Regions from separate parts of the Brevibacterium sp. 1718 genome, predicted to be linked through region 1. Evidence: riboswitches for the same ligand, from Rfam matches in the RefSeq annotation. Region 1 holds a riboswitch; each other region holds the start of a gene.
What was found. Region 1 has a riboswitch for thiamine pyrophosphate ahead of ACOZ9V_RS14110 (hydroxyethylthiazole kinase). Riboswitches for the same ligand answer to the same signal wherever they lie in the genome.

Region 1 (3,913 bases):
TCTTCCGCGCGGTGAAGGTCTTGAGGTCGGCATGGATTCCGGCACCGCCGGAGGGATCGGTGCCGGCGATGGACAGGGTGATCGGCGGGCGGGTTGTCACTGTGCACTCCCGGCGTATGCGGCGAGCAGCTCCTCTGCTGCCGTCTTCGGATCGTCGGCCATGCAGATCGCCGAGACCACGCAGATCCCGATCAGCCCACGTCCCTGCAGGTCAGGGGCACGATCGGCGTTGATGCCGCCGATCGCGACCGCGGGGATGCCCGCTTCTGCGACCAGTTCCCCGAGGCGGTCCGGTCCGATTCCGCCGGGGGCGTCTGCTTTCGTGGAGGTGTCAAAGACCGGTCCGATGCCGACGAGGTCGACGACTCCGGAGTCTCGGGCGGCGGCGAATTCGTCGCTGTTCGCGGCCGAGAGACCGATGAGCGGTTCCGCACCCAGGGCGGCGCGCACCTCGGCGACGGTGGTGTCAGTTTGGCCGACGTGGATGTGCACGTTCTCGCCTTCGTCGATGAGGCGGCGGGCCACCTCGACGCGGTCGTTGAGGACGACGGGGACCGTGCGGTCGGTGTCGCGGGTGGCGGCGTCGACGGCGGCGATGACCTGGCGGGTGAGCGAATAGAAGCCTGCATCGTCGATGTCTTTGTCGCGGACCTGGACGATGCCCACTCCCCCGGCGACGGCGGCCTGCACGGTTTCGGCGACGCTGCGGCCGGCGGCCTCGCATTGCGCGGAGTCGGTGACGAGGTAGAGGCGCGTGTCGATTCCGGCGAAGCGGTCGGCCGAGCCGTCTCGGTCGTTCGCGGTCGCGCCGTCGTCAGCCGGGTTGTCGGCGATGTGGGCGGATCCGGCGGTCATGCCTGGACGCCTTCGCCGGCGGTGAGCGTGTCGAGGCCGATTCTCGCCTGTGCGAGTCGGTCACCGTCGACGGTGTGGAGTGCGTCGAGAAAGTTCACCGAGTAGCTGCCGGACCCCTTCGCACCATCGGCGGCGAGTTCCCCGGCGACCGCGAAGTGGGCGTGGGCGGCGACGACGGCTTCGAACTTCGCCGAGGCGTCCCCACCGTTCGCGGACTGCTCAGTGGCGTTGACGGCTGAGACGTCGGCGTCGGGGTCGGCGAGTCCGGCTCGGGCGGCGGCCAGGTAGGCGACGGTGACGGCACCGAGTGAGCAGCCGGTGCCGATGACGAGCGGCATGAACTCATGTCCACCTGAGATGCGGGCGACGTGGTCAGTGCCGTCGATGTGGGCGACGACGGCATCGGTGGGTCCGGAGACGGCGACGATGGCACCGGTCTCTCGGGCCAGCTTCGCGGCAGCGGGTAGGACGGCGTCGACTTCATCGGTGGAGTCGACTCCACGACCACCGAGTCCGACTCCGGCGAGTGCGGCGATCTCGGAGGCGTTGCCGCGGATGGCGGTCGGGTGATCGGCGGCGGCGCGGCGGATGCGGGAGGTGCGGAAGTCGACGGCGCCGACGCTTACGGGGTCGAGGACCCAGGGTTTTCCGGCGGTGTTGGCGACGTCGATGGCGGCATCGGCGGCGAGCAGCTGGTGGTTCGAGGCGGTTCCGAAGTTGACGAGGATTCCGCTGGCGATCCCGGCAAACTGACCGGCGTCTGCTTCGTGATCGAGCATTGCCGGGGAGGCGCCGATGGCCAGGAGCACGTTGGCGCTGAACTGCTGCACGACGGTGTTCGTGATGCACTGGATGAGTGGATTGCTTGCGCGCAGACGCGCATTCGCAGAACGCAGGTCGAAGTCAACCATGACGATCCCTTCGCTAGTATGGCCCAGATCAGGTTCGATGGGTGTTCTCTCAGCCTCGGTGTCCTCCGTGCGCAGCGTCTTGGTGCGAACGGATCCTCATGAGGCACCCCATGTCATTGGCTCCGACTGTATCAGCCCGGTCGGACACGGGCGACTCCATACTCTGCTTGGATGCTCAGCACCGACCGCTCGACTCAACGTCGCTGTATCAAGCTATGCATTGCGCGCTCGACGCTAAGGCGAGCGGTCGGCAGAGAGAGCTTAACGCCCCACTACCCGCGCCCGACGTACCTCTGACCGCGGCGGCTGAGCGCATCGATGACAACTGCGGTGAGCAGAACAAGTGCGGTGATGATCTGCTGTGCATCGGAGTTGAAGCCGATGAGGTAGAGACCGTTGTTGATCGCACCGACGACCAGAGCACCGAGCACGGCTGCCCAGGCGGTTCCGCGTCCGCCGAACAGCGAGGTGCCGCCGATGACAGCTGCAGCGATCGCATTGAGCAGGTCCTGCGTGCTCACCAGCGTCGATCCCGCATTTGTCGTCACACCGGTCTTGATGAAGCCGAACAATGCGGCCAGCACTCCGGCTGCCATGAACACGCTGATGCGCACCCAGGTCACGCGGATGCCGGCACGCCGTGCAGCTTCGACCTTGCCGCCGACGGCGTAGATGGAACGACCGTAGCGGGTCTTGCGCAGCACGAGGTCGATGATGATCGCAATGACGATCATGAGGAAGAAAGGCATCGCCAGACCGAAGTCCTGATTGACGAGGATGAGGAACCCGAACACGATCGCGGCCAGCAGCACGATCCGCACGATCACAGAGATCCAGCTCGGAGCGCTGAGACCCTCCCGGTGGCGGCGCAGCTTCGAATAGATGATGCCGCAGCCGAAGCCGATGATCGCGACGGCGCCGAAGATATAGGCCCAGATCGCAGGAAAGTAGAAGCTGGCGAAGTCGAAGGCGAAGGTGTCCGACATCGACAGGTTCTTCTGCGTGCCCAATGTCGTCAGAGTCAGACCGGTGAACGCGAGCAGACCGGCCAAGGTGACGACGAACGCCGGGATGCCGACGACGGCGAAGAACCAACCTTGAATCGCGCCGACGACTAGGCCGAGCAGCAGCATGATGACCAGCGCCAAGGCCGGCGGCACACCTTGCCTTACCACCAAGACACCGAGCAGCGAGGCGGCCAAACCGCCCAATTGCGCCAGAGACAGATCGATCTCGCCGAGGAGCAGGATGAGGTTGATGCCGAGAGCCAGGATCGCGAGGAACGCGACCTGAGTGGAGAGGTTGACTAGGTTGGCCGGAGAGATGAAGTTCGAGTCGGCCGACTGGAATACGATGACGATGACGATGAGTGCGAGGATGACCGGGAACGACCCCAGCTGCCCCTCTTTGACCCGGCGGACGAAGGTGCCGATCACGCCTTCGGACGAGATCCGCTCATCGGTGATGAAGGAATTGCGGGTCATCGACGCTCACCCCTCCGTGCGGCGCGTTTGGTCACGACATTGTCGCTGGCTCCGGTGATCGCGGCGACCAGCACATCGGTGCGCTCGTCACCGGGGAAATCACCGGCGTCCTTGCCCAGCCGCAGCACGTGCACCCGGTCGCACACCGCCTGCACATCGGCCATATTGTGGCTGACGAGCAGCACGCCGAGGTCGCGTTCTTTGAGCCGTTCGATGAGGTTGAGCACTTCGGCCGTCTGGGCGACGCCGAGTGCCGCCGTCGGTTCATCGAGCATGACCAAGGATGGTTCGCCGAGGAGGGACCGGGCGATCGCGACCGTCTGACGTTGACCGCCGGACAGGGCCGCGATCGGTACGCGCACGCTCGGGATCTTTGCCGAGAGGCTGCGCAGCAGCTCCCAGGATTTGGCTTCCATCGTCACTTCGTCGAGGACGCCGCCGCGGGTCTTCTCATGTCCGAGGAACAGGTTGGCCACCACGTCGAGGTTCTCGCACAGGGACAGATCCTGGAACACCGTGGCCACTCCGGCATTCTGTGCATCCTTCGGGGAGGAGAATCTCTGCGCCGTCCCGTTCATGATGAGTTCGCCGTCATCGGCGGCGTGGACTCCGGCGATGACCTTGATCAGGGTCGATTTGCCGGCGCCGTTGTCGCCGACGAGG
Region 2 (3,913 bases), 1.9 Mb from region 1:
ATCCTCGGCACCTGCGTCCGCGTCGTCGCTGGTTCCGGCATCATCGGCACCTGCGTCCGCGTCGTCGCTCGTTCCTGCACTGTCGGCGTCATCATTCGCACCTGCATCATCAGCACCTGCCGCGGAGTCGGCACCCGCGCTGGCGCCGGAACCGGCGTCTGCACCGGCGTCGTCATCCGGGGCGGGTTCTTCCGCCTCGGCGCGCCTGAGTTCGACATCGTCGATCTGCTCGGCTGCGGCCTGCGCTTCCGCGCGCTCACCATCGGCCGGTGGCCCACCTGCCGGCACCTCATAGGTCGTCGCCCGCAGCGCCTCGTCGCTGACCCGGACCCGCGTGAAGGCGGGCACGTCGTTGTGGACGCTCTTGCCTTCCCAGTCGAGGCCGGGAACGTAGTCATAGAACTTCGACCCTGATGACGAGGTCAGCGTGAGGTAGAGCGTCTGCCCGTCTTCCTTCTCTTCCTCGGCTCCCGCTTCGGAGCCCTCAACAGGCTTGCCTTCGCCGTCCATGAGGAAGGTGCGGTTATAGATGTGGTCGTGGCCGGAGACGACGAGGTCGATGTCATTGCGGGCCGCGACCGGAGGGATCGCCTTCCGCAGCCGTTTGACGTCGAGGTCGTCCCAATGGGTTGCCGTCGAATAGATCGAGTGGTGGAACCCGAGAACAGTCCAGCGTGCCTGGTCTCCGTGCTCGGCGACGACCTCGTCGATGAACTCGGCGTGGGCATCCATGTCCGGGCTGTTCGAGTTGATGTTGAGGAACAGGACCCCGTCCTCGATGAACCAGTAGTCGCCGCCGGAGGTGATGACGCCGCCACCGCCGTGATCCTGGCTGACATTGGGTCGGTTGAAGTGCTGCTCGTAGGCTTTCGAAGACACATCGTGGTTGCCGATCGTCGTCGCCTGCGGGATCGTGCGGGTCGCTTCCGGTGCCAGGTACTGCGCGTACTGCTCCTGGTTGCCGGCGGAGTTGACCTGGTCTCCCAGCGAGTAGAAGAAGCTCGGGTCGTCAGCAGTGGCCGCCGCCGAGGACAGGGTCCGGTCCCAACCGGCAGCGTCGTCTGGATCCCCGCCTCCGGCACCGACCTGGGGGTCGCCGAAGACGAGGAATTCGTCGTCTCCTCCAGCAGACCCTGTGGTGAACTGCTGCACCTCGGTGTACCCGTCCTCTTCGCTGCCGACCTGGTAGGCGTAGTCAATGCCAGGTTTCAGGTCGGTCATGCTCGCATGGTTGAAGTGACGCTTGAGGTCGGCGGCAAGGCCCGAGTCCGTGGTCTCAGCCTTGTCAGCATCGGCGGGGAGCTTTCCGCCAACGAGCTCACTCGCCGGCGCCCACCGGATCTCTCCCCCACCGGCACTCTCACTCATCCACGAGAGGTTGCGCGCCGTGGAGTCGGCCCCGACCTGCAACACGGTATCGGTGATCGCCTCGCTCCCAGCATCCGCCTCGGCGGGCGAATCCGACCGGTCCGGGCTGCGGGTCTGAACAGAGTCGGCATTCGCACCCTGGGTCGCGGTCGGCCCTCCGGAGCCGAGAGATGGTTCGGCACGCACGGGCACCGGGGCCGCCACCAGAGCGGCGAGCAGGGTGGCGGCGGACAGGGCACTGAGCGGTCTCTTAAGTCGATGCGTATTCACCCGCCCATTCCTACTGACCAGTAGTGTCCGATTGTTCGAGGCCCATCGACGGGAATGGGAACGGGAAGTGAATCCTCGATGACCGCCCCCGGCCTCCGCGTCGCCACGGATCCCGGTCGCTGCCCCGCTCCCCTGTTGTACAGTGGTGGCTACGACAGGGGAGCGCCGTCAGGGGCGCTGAGAGTGCAGAAAAAGCTGCAGACCCTCGAACCTGATGCGGTTAGCACCGTCGAAGGAAGTCGAGACTCTTCACCCCTCCTTGAAATGAGGAGGCACAATGCCGAAAACCACCACGCCGAACACCACACCCACCCCTTCACGCGCCTTCACCGCGGCGCCGAAATCCAAACAGTGGCGGGTGGTCGACTATGTCACCACCGCCGTTCTCGGCATCGCCGTGGGACTCGTGTTCTGGGTGTTGGCGCTGAGTTGGAAGGTCCTCGAACTCGCCTTCCAGGCATTCCCGCCGTCGATCGGCCTCATCGCCGGGCTCTGGGTGCTGGCCGGTCCGCTCGCCGGTGCGATCATCCGCAAACCCGGTGCCGCGCTCCTGTGCGAACTCATCGCGGCCATCGTCGAAGCCGTCCTCGGCTCCCACTTCGGAGCAACCGTTCTGCTCTCGGGTCTGCTGCAGGGCCTCGGTGCCGAACTCGTCTTCGCCGCCTTCGGCTACAAGCGCTTCACCCTGTGGGTCACCGCCGCATCGGGCATGCTGGCGGCTGCGTTCATGGCCGTGAGCGAGAACATCATGTACAACGCAGAATGGCAGTTCGGCTTCCAGGCGATTTACGCCGTCTGCGCGATCGTCTCCGGCCTCGTCATCTCCGGGATCGGCGCCTGGTTCGCCTATCGGGCGATCGCGGCCACGGGTGCTCTGAGCTCCTTCGCCTCCGGCCGTCTGCGCTGATGGCGCTGCCGATCACGGCCGCCGGCTTCTCATGGTCGCACACCGACCGTGACCAGCCGGCTGTCGGTCCACTCGACCTTCAGATCGCGGCCGGAGAGAAAGTGCTGCTGCTCGGCGCCTCCGGGGCCGGCAAATCGACGTTCCTCCACGCCGTCGCCGGTGTCCTGCCCGAGGAATCGGGTGAGGCCACCGGTGAACTCCTCGTCGGCGGTGAGAAACCGGATCCCCGCCGAGGCAGCACCGGGCTGGTCCTCCAAGATCCCGATTCTCAGGTGATCTTCTCCCGCATCGGTGATGATGTGGCGTTCGGGATGGAGAACCTCGGACTCCCGTCCGAGACAATCGACGCTCAGGTCCCCGAGTCCCTGCAGGCGCTGGGACTCGATCTGCCGCCGGAGCATCCGAGTGCCGCTCTGTCCGGCGGGCAGAAGCAGCGGCTGGCTCTGGCCGGGATCCATGCGATGGCCCCGGAGGTCATCGTCCTCGACGAACCGACGGCCAATATCGATCCCGCCTCGGCCGCCGAGGTCCGCGATGCCGTGCTCACCGTGCAGGCCGAGACACAGGCGACCATGCTCGTCGTCGAACACCGGGTCGAGCTGTGGATCGATCACGTCGACCGGGTCATCGTGCTCGGCCGCGACGGCATTGCTGCCCAAGGTCCGCCCGCGCAGATCTTCTCCGATCCGGACCTGACCGACACACTCGTCGACTGCGGAATCTGGATGCCGCGGCACTCCCCCGACTCGCGCCGAGGCGGAACCGCAGAAATCAATAGGACGACGGGCCGCCTCGGCGAGGTTCTGCTGCGCACCCATCGGCTCAGCGTTGCTCGACCGCGCATGGCCGCCCCCACCGCGGCCGGCCTGGAGCTGAGCCTGCGTGCCGGTCAGGCGCTCGGAATCGTCGGTGCGAACGGGGCAGGCAAATCGACGACGGCCCTGACCTTGGCGGGTCTGCTGCCCGAATTCTCCGGGCAGGTCCTCGCCGAGGCGGCCCTGCGGGAAGGAGCCAAACGGGCCCGGCCTTTCGCCTGGCCGTCGAAGCAGTTGGCGGCGCGCATCGGCATGGTCTTCCAGGAACCGGCGCACCAGTTCCTCACCTCGAGCGTGGCGACCGAACTCGAGCTTGGCCCCCGACTGGCCGGATGGTCTGCCGCCGAGTCGCAGGCACGGGTGGATGAGCTTCTTGAGGGACTCGGTCTCACCGGGTTGGCGCAGGCTCATCCGCAGAGTCTCTCAGGTGGGGAGAAGCGTCGCCTGTCGGTGGCGGCGATGCTGGCTCCCCGGCCCCGGGTACTCATCGTCGATGAGCCGACCTTCGGTCAGGATGCGCTGACGTGGGCGCGGTTGGTGGAGATGTTCCTCG
Region 3 (3,913 bases), 2.0 Mb from region 1:
TTCACCGGCGTCAGGGGCGTCGAGCACGACAACGGGCTGCTTTGCGATAGCCATGCCCCGAGTCTACGCCGCCGCACTGACACAGCGAAGGGCTGGACACCAGGGCGTAGGATTGTTGAGCAGATCCGCCGATGTTTCCGCGTACTCTCGGCCGCACCGGCTCCACACGATGAAGGTTCGCGATGAGTTCTCATGCCCTGCCCGTCGGCGGCACTCCGACGGTGCACATCATCCACGACAATCCGGAATGGATCGCACCATTCACGGATGCGCTCGACCGCCTCGGCGTCGCACACGTCGAATGGCTGCTGCCCGAGACCACGATCGATCTCGACGCCGAGCCCCCACAGGGGGTGTTCTGGTCGCGGCTGTCGGCGTCGGCGCACACCCGGACCGATCCGCATGTGAAGGAGTACGGGCGTGCGGTCCTCGACTGGCTCGCCGCCGCCGGCCGCCGAGTCATCAACGGACGCGATGTCTACGAGCTCGAGGTGAGCAAGGTCCGTCAGCATCGCGAGCTGGCCGGCCGGGGCTTCGATGTTCCGCGCACCGCCGCCGCGTTCGGACCGGGGGCGCTCGTCGACGCCGCGGCCGGCTTCACTCCCCCATTCATCACGAAGCACAATCAGGGCGGCAAGGGCCTCGGTGTGCGTCGCTTCGACTCCCACGCCGAGCTCGAGGCGGTCGCCGATGAGTTCGCGCCCGGTGGAGCGAATGCGCCGATCGACGGCATCACCCTCATCCAGGAATATGTGCAGCCTGCCCAGCCGTTCATCACCCGTGCCGAAGTCATCGGCGGACGCTTCCACTATGCGGTGCGCGTCGACATCTCAGGTGGGTCGTTCGAGCTGTGCCCGGCCGATGCCTGCACGATTCCGAGTGCCGGGGCCGATCCCGACGTCGAGGCGGTCCCCCAGTTCGCCCGCCGTGAGGAGATCACGGCCGGAACACCGCTCATCGCTCGGCTCGAGACGTTGTTGGCCGACCTCGGCATCGAGATCGCCGGCGTCGAGTTCATCGAGACCGCCGACGGCCGTCAGGTCGTCTACGACATCAACACGAACACGAACTACAACCCGTCCGTCGAGTCCGCCGAACAGTCGGCAGGTCGTCAGCCTGCCGCGGACCGTATCGCCGATTTCATCGCCGACACCCTCGCCGAGGCGGCCCCACCGTCCGTGCCACTCGCCGGGTCCGCATCCAGGTGAGGTCCCGGGACACGGTCCTACGTCACCTGCTCGCCGATCTCCGCGCAGTCCGGCCTAGGCAACGCGCTCTCGTGGCCCTCGATGGGGTCGACGGTGTGGGGAAGACGATGCTCGCTCACGAGCTCGTGAATTTGGCCAAGACCGCTGCGGACGTTCCTGGACAAGATTCCGACCGCCGGGTCACCGCCATCAGCATCGACGGGTTCCACCACCCTCGGGCGATCCGCTACGCCCAAGGCAAGGGGCCAGACACCTTCTATCGCCGTTCCTATGATTACGGAGCCTTCGTCGAATCCGTCGTCGAACCACTTCGACGAGGCGACTCGGTCGTTCCAGCCGTGTGGGACGTCGACAAGGATCGGCCGATAGCGCCCGAACCTCGGAGCCTGCCGAACGACTGCGTCCTCCTGGTCGAGGGAATCTTCCTCCATCGTCCCGAGCTTGTGGATCTCTGGGATGCGAGCATCTGGGTCGATGTTCCGTTTGAAGTCTCGGTCCCACGAGGAAACGAGCGATTTGCCGGAGCCTTCGATGCCGATCCCGAGGATGAGTCGAATCGCCGCTACGTCGGTGGTCAGCGACTCTACTTCGCCGAGGCTGCTCCGTGGGAAAACGCCACATGGGTGCTCGACAATCGCGATCTGGAACGGCCGACCCTGATCCGCCGGTCCGGGCCCGACCGGCCCTGATCTGCCGGCCCTGGCCCGTTCGCTCTGACAGCACACCTTATCCCGATGATAGTGTCGATGTGCTACAGGGGAGCGCCGAAAGGACCGGCGCTGAGAGTGCGCATGCAGACCCTTTGAACCTGATCCGGTGAGCACCGGCGGAGGGAGTGGACAAGCAATGACCACCACAGATTTCGACACATCGATCACCGTGGACGCCGACGGAGCGGTATCAGCACTGGTGAGTTCGACCAGCCGGCAGTGGGCGGGAGCCGTCGAACACAGATTCGTCCAGGATCTCTTCGCCGGCAGCATCGACGACGCAGTGATGCGCGACTATCTGGTGCAGGACTATCAGTTCTTCGAGTCGTTTCTGTCGATGCTCGGCGCGTGCGTGGCCCACGCCGATGAACTCGAGGCGAAGCTGCGGTTCGCCCGACAGCTGGGAATGCTCGTCGCCGATGAGGACACCTATTTCGTCGACTCCTTCGCCGAATTGGGAGTCGATACAGCCGATTATCTCCACCCGGAACTGACCGCCCCGACGGTTGGGTTCCGCAATCTCATGGACTCGTCAGTCGCTTCGGCGTCGTATCCGCAGCTGCTCGTCGTCCTCGTTGTCGCCGAATGGCTCTATCTCGACTGGGCCGAGTCCCGGAAGGACATGCCGCCGCGACATATTCACCGAGGCTGGATCGATCTCCACCGAGGCGAGGCCTTTCACGGGTGGGTGCAGTTCCTCGTCGACGAACTCGAACGCGTCTTCCCCTCCGGCGACGCCGAAGCCGCCGAGTCCCTGACCCGCGTGTGGCGGCACGCCGTCGACCTCGAATGCGCTTTCTTCGACAACGTGTACGACAACTGAGCCGCCAGGGAACGCACACCGCAGCCGTCCATCTCACTGACCTAGACTGGCCCCATGAGCACAGGTGTAGATGCAGTCGTCATCGGATCCGGCCCGAACGGCATGGCCGCCGCCGTCACCATGGCCCGTGCCGGGCTGAGCGTCGAAGTCTACGAGGCTCAGCCGACGATCGGCGGCGGCGCCCGCACCCTCGACCTCGGTCTGGCCCCCGGCGTCACTCATGACATCTGCTCGGCCGTCCACCCACTGGCCATCGCCAGCCCCTTCTTCGTCGACTTCGACCTGCGTGCCCGCGGCCTCGAGTTCACCACCCCCGAGATCTCCTACGCCCAGCCCCTCGACGGCAAACCCGCCGCGCTGGCCTTCCACGATCTCGAAAAGACGGTCGACCACCTCGGCGCGGCAGGACCGGAATGGCGGCGTTTCTTCGCTCCGCTGCTCGACCGGGTCGATGACGCGATCTGGCTCTCCCTCGGTGACAAACGTTCTGTGCCAGAGACCCTGCGCGATCTTCCCGGCATCGCGAACGTCGTGAAGTTCGGCCTGCGGCTCCTGTCCCAGGCCAGTCCCGCGTGGAACATTCCGCTCTCCCACGAATCCTCCCAGGCCCTGTTCACCGGCGTCGCCGCGCACGCCATCGGTGGGCTGCCGGCGATGGGCACCGCGGCCACGGCCACGATGCTCTCTACCGTCGCCCACGCGGGCGGCTGGCCCTCCCCCATCGGCGGATCGCAGTCGATCATCGACTACCTCGTCGCCGACCTCGAAGCCCACGGCGGAACCGTGCACACGGATGCGCGCATCGACCACGTATCGGACATGCCCGCTGCCCGCGCCTACCTGCTCGACACCTCGGCGCTGAACGCCGCGCAGATCTTCTCCGGCCTCATCCCGAGCCACGTCGACAAAGCCCTGCGCAGCTTCAAACACGGCAACGCCGCTGCCAAGGTCGACTTCGTCCTCAATGGACCGGTCCCCTGGTCCGACCCCGAGGTCGGCCGTGCCGGCACTATCCACATCGGCGGATCCCGGACGCAGATGGCCGCCGCCGAGGCACAGGTGATGTCCGGTCGCATGCCCGCCGATCCCGTGTGCCTCGTCTCGGATCCGACCGTCTTCGACCCATCCCGCGAGGTGAACGGCCTGCGACCGCTGTGGACGTATGCGCACGT
Region 4 (3,913 bases), 1.4 Mb from region 1:
GTGCACCCGAGCTCCATCGCCAGAGCGGCATCGGAGGCGGTGCCGACACCGGCGTCGAGGATGACGGGCACCTGTGCACGGGAGACGATGGTCTCGATGTTGTGAGGGTTGAGGATGCCCAGCCCACTGCCGATCGGAGCACCGGCCGGCATCACCACAGCCACGCCAGCGTCCTCCAGACGCTTCGCCAGGGCCGGATCGTCGTTCGTGTAGGCGAAGACCGTGAACCCATCGAGGACGAGCTCCTCGGCTGCGGCGAAGAGCTCGATGGGATCCGGCAGCAGGGTGTCCTCATCCGCGATGACCTCGAGCTTCACCCAATTCGTCTCCAGCGCCTCTCGGGCCAGTCGGGCGGTGAGCACGGCATCCCGGGCCGTATAGCAGCCGGCGGTGTTCGGCAGCACCCGAATACCCAGACGCTGGAGCATGGTGAACACTGAGTCGCGGGACTCGGCATCGAAACGGCGCATCGCCACAGTGGTCAGCTCGGTTCCCGAAGCCACGAGTGCGTCTTCGAGAATGCTCAGGGAACTCGCCCCACCCGTGCCCATCACGAGGCGAGACGACATCTCCACATCATCGATCGTCCAGGTCATCTCAACCTCCCTGCACAGCGGTGACGATGTCGACGGTGTGCCCGTCGGCCAGGGTGCAATCGGACCAGGCACCGCGACGGATGACTTCACCGTCGACGGCCAGGGCGATGCCCAGGCGGCCGCCGTCGGCTGGTGTCCCATCGGGGTTCAGTTCCCGTCCGGTGACGTCGGCGATGAGGTCGAGCGCCGAGGTGGCACCCGGCAGCTCATGGCGAGCGCCGTTGAGGACGATGGTCGGTGAGTGTTCGTGGTCGGTCATGAGATGCTCCTCATCGGGTAGGCACTGGTGTGGTCTGTGGTGAAGCGGTGTGGGGACACGGACTCGAGCGTCCCGTCAGGAGGCCAGTCGGAGGCGACGCCCAGGGCGAGCTCGGCACCGAGCCTGCCGCCGAACGGGGCCAAGAGGATGCCGTGGCGGAAATACCCGGTGCTCACGATGCAGCCGGGATCGATGCGGCCGATCATCGGCAGGTCGTCCGGAGAACCGGGCCGGGCACGGGTGGTGATATCGGTGATCTCCGCGTCGAGGATGCCCGGGACCAGTCGCTGCCCGTCGGCGAGGAGCCGGTGAATCGCCCCGGCCGGAGTGCCGGAGAGTCCGTCCTCACGCGAACTGGCACCGAGCACGATCTCGCCGTCCGGGCGAGGAACCAGGTAGACGGGGCGACCATTGACCAGCCCGCGGATGGTGCGGCTCAGCAGCGGAGTCGCCTTCGCGGAGGCGCGCAGTCGCAGAACATCACCCCAGACCTCACGCAGAGGCAGCTGCGGGGCACCGACGATCGCGGACACAGCGCTGCCGGCGCAGATGATCACCTGATCGGCCTCCAACCGGCGGCCATCGCCCAGTGCGACTCCCACAGTCGTATCGCCGTCCTTGATCAGGCTGGCCGCCCGCTGGCGAATGAAGCCTCCTGAGTGAGAGGACAGGACAGTCAGCAATGCGGCAGTGAGCCGACGGGGGTCGATCGAGTGATCGCCTGGAATGTGGACTGCCCCGGCGACGGCAGGCGACAACGACGGCTCAACCCGGCGGGCAGCACTGCCGGTGATGAGCTCGGTGGCGAAACCGGACCGCGACTGTGCATCGCGCAGCTCCCGCAGAGCCTGCAGATCAGCTCGGTCACCGGCGCACACCAATGTTCCGGCATCCGAAAAACCGAGATCGCTGCCAGCGGCGCTCGCCACCTCGGCGGAGAACTGAGGATACATCTGTGCGGAGGCTCGCATCAGCGGGTACAGGGGAGTCTGCCCCCAGACCACCTCGGCGGCGGGAGCGAGCATCCCTGCGGCAGCATGGCTCGCACCCTGAGCGGGCGCAGGATCGATGATGGTGACTTCGGTACCGAGGCGGCGCAGATACCAGGCCGTGGACAGGCCGATGATCCCGGCGCCGACGACAATGACTCTCACAGCTTCTCCCTCCGGCGGCATGATCCGCATCAGGTCTGACGGTCGGCTCTTACGCCCTCTCAGCCTCGTTGGGAGGCTCCCGCGAACTCCTCTACTCTATGACCATGACCACACAGATGCCACCGCGCACCGCAGCGCGGCAGACGAAGAGAGCCTGGAGAGAGGCGCGACTGGCAGAGGCGAAGCTCTACCTGTGCACCGATGCCCGGACCGGTCAGGGCGACCTCGCCGAGTTCCTCGACGCCGCCTACCGTGGAGGTGTCGACATCATCCAACTGAGGGACAAGAGCCTCGAGGCCCGCGCCGAGATCGCGGCATTGGAGGTCCTCAAAGATATCGCCGCCCGTCACGACAAGCTCTTCTCAGTCAATGACCGTGCCGACGTTGCGCTGCTGACCGACGCCGACGTCTTCCACGTCGGTCAGGGCGACCTCACCAGTGCTCAGGCCAGGGCTGTGCTCGGACCCGATGTCATCCTCGGCCGCTCGACCCATTCCCTCGAGCAGGCGCTCGCCGCCGAGGCGGACCCGGAGACCGACTATTTCTGTGTCGGGCCGGTCTGGGAGACCCCGACGAAGCCAGGCCGCGCCTCTGTGGGGACGGCGCTGCTGACCGCAACCGCCGCCGAGGCGGCCAAACCGTGGTTCGCGATCGGCGGTATCGCGATGGGGGAGAGGCTGGATGCGATCCGGCAGGCGGGCGCGAGGCGTGCCGTCGTCGTCCGTGCGATAGCCTCGGCTGAGGATCCCGCTGCGGCCGCGCGGGAGCTCAAGGAGGAGTTGGAATGACCCAAGCAGCTGACAGCGCATCCGACGGAATGGGTGCTGGCGCTGACCTGTCGATTCTCATCGCCGGGGCGGGGGCGACCGGCGGAGCGTTCGGCACCTATCTGCAGGAGGCCGGACGCGATGTCACTTTCCTGCTCCGGCAGGCACGGGCGGAGACGGTCCGCGCTGAGGGGCTGCGCTTCACTGCACCCGGTGATGATCGGACGAATCAGGTCGATGTCATCACCGCTGAGGAACTCACAGCCGCACCACGAACCTTCGACCTCGTTATCGTCGCGGTCAAAGCGGGTGGACTCGACTCGGTCATCGCCGATATCGGACCGGCTGTGGGCGAGCAGACGACGATCATTCCGTTCCTCAACGGCATGGCTCAGATCGAGAAGCTGCAGAGCAGATACCCCGGACAGGTGCTCGGAGGGTTCGTCAAGATCGTCGGCACCATCAGGGACGGAGCCGTCGTCCAGCTCACCGACCTGGCCGTGATGACCATCGGAGATCTCCGCGGCGCCGAAGTGCCCACACGCATCTCCGAGGCGCTCGATGTGCCCGGATTCAAACTCCAGACCGTCGATGGAATCATCGACGGGCTGTGGGAGAAATGGATCTTCATCGCCGCGGCAGGAGTCGTCACCTGCCTGTTCCGCGCCCCGGTCGGAGCGATCATGGAAGCCGGCGGCAGATCGCACGTGTATGCCATCATCGATGAACTCGAAGCCGTGGCGGCTGCGGCAGGACACCCGGTGTCGGAAGCCTCCCACGCCATGACTATCAAGATGCTCACCGAGGACGGTTCCGCCTTCACCTCATCCCTCTACCGGGATGTGACGGCAGGGCTGCCGAGCGAAACGGAGCACATCCTCGGCGACCTGTCGATCAAGGCGGAGGATCTGGGAGTGGCGACTCCGCTGCTCGACCTCACACTTGTGCAGCTGCGGGCAGGGGAAGCCCAGAAGCGGCTCTGACTTCGGCAATGCCGGTGCGCAGCATCGCCAGATACGGCTCCTGCGGCTGAGCGTGTTCGACGTCTGACGAACGATGCGCGGCGGTGAACGTGACCATCGGGACACCGTCGACATCATCGAGGACGAGCAGCGTCTCGTACCCGCCCGGACCCAG

Region 2: linked by a shared signal. The riboswitch ahead of ACOZ9V_RS05470 (ECF transporter S component) and the one ahead of ACOZ9V_RS14110 (hydroxyethylthiazole kinase) in region 1 are both predicted to bind thiamine pyrophosphate.
Region 3: linked by a shared signal. The riboswitch ahead of ACOZ9V_RS03880 (TenA family protein) and the one ahead of ACOZ9V_RS14110 (hydroxyethylthiazole kinase) in region 1 are both predicted to bind thiamine pyrophosphate.
Region 4: linked by a shared signal. The riboswitch ahead of thiO (glycine oxidase ThiO) and the one ahead of ACOZ9V_RS14110 (hydroxyethylthiazole kinase) in region 1 are both predicted to bind thiamine pyrophosphate.

Annotation. Positions count from the first base shown of each region.
Region 1 covers NZ_CP186550.1:3,132,752-3,136,664, forward strand. The annotation lists gene thiD (bifunctional hydroxymethylpyrimidine kinase/phosphomethylpyrimidine kinase) at 1-100, opposite strand, end outside; gene thiE (thiamine phosphate synthase) at 97-855, opposite strand; gene ACOZ9V_RS14110 (hydroxyethylthiazole kinase) at 852-1,766, opposite strand; TPP riboswitch at 1,754-1,887, opposite strand; gene ACOZ9V_RS14115 (sugar ABC transporter permease) at 2,039-3,250, opposite strand; gene ACOZ9V_RS14120 (ATP-binding cassette domain-containing protein) at 3,247-3,913, opposite strand, start outside.
Region 2 covers NZ_CP186550.1:1,259,161-1,263,073, reverse strand. The annotation lists gene ACOZ9V_RS05475 (metallophosphoesterase) at 1-1,638, opposite strand, end outside; TPP riboswitch at 1,785-1,893, shown strand; gene ACOZ9V_RS05470 (ECF transporter S component) at 1,916-2,545, shown strand; gene ACOZ9V_RS05465 (ABC transporter ATP-binding protein) at 2,545-3,913, shown strand, end outside.
Region 3 covers NZ_CP186550.1:908,762-912,674, reverse strand. The annotation lists gene ACOZ9V_RS03895 (VOC family protein) at 1-54, opposite strand, end outside; gene ACOZ9V_RS03890 (ATP-grasp domain-containing protein) at 183-1,208, shown strand; gene ACOZ9V_RS03885 (uridine kinase) at 1,280-1,897, shown strand; TPP riboswitch at 1,954-2,060, shown strand; gene ACOZ9V_RS03880 (TenA family protein) at 2,055-2,741, shown strand; gene ACOZ9V_RS03875 (phytoene desaturase family protein) at 2,796-3,913, shown strand, end outside.
Region 4 covers NZ_CP186550.1:1,731,387-1,735,299, forward strand. The annotation lists gene ACOZ9V_RS07720 (thiazole synthase) at 1-596, opposite strand, end outside; gene thiS (sulfur carrier protein ThiS) at 598-855, opposite strand; gene thiO (glycine oxidase ThiO) at 852-2,009, opposite strand; TPP riboswitch at 1,999-2,102, opposite strand; gene thiE (thiamine phosphate synthase) at 2,114-2,797, shown strand; gene ACOZ9V_RS07740 (ketopantoate reductase family protein) at 2,794-3,759, shown strand; gene ACOZ9V_RS07745 (DedA family protein) at 3,713-3,913, opposite strand, start outside.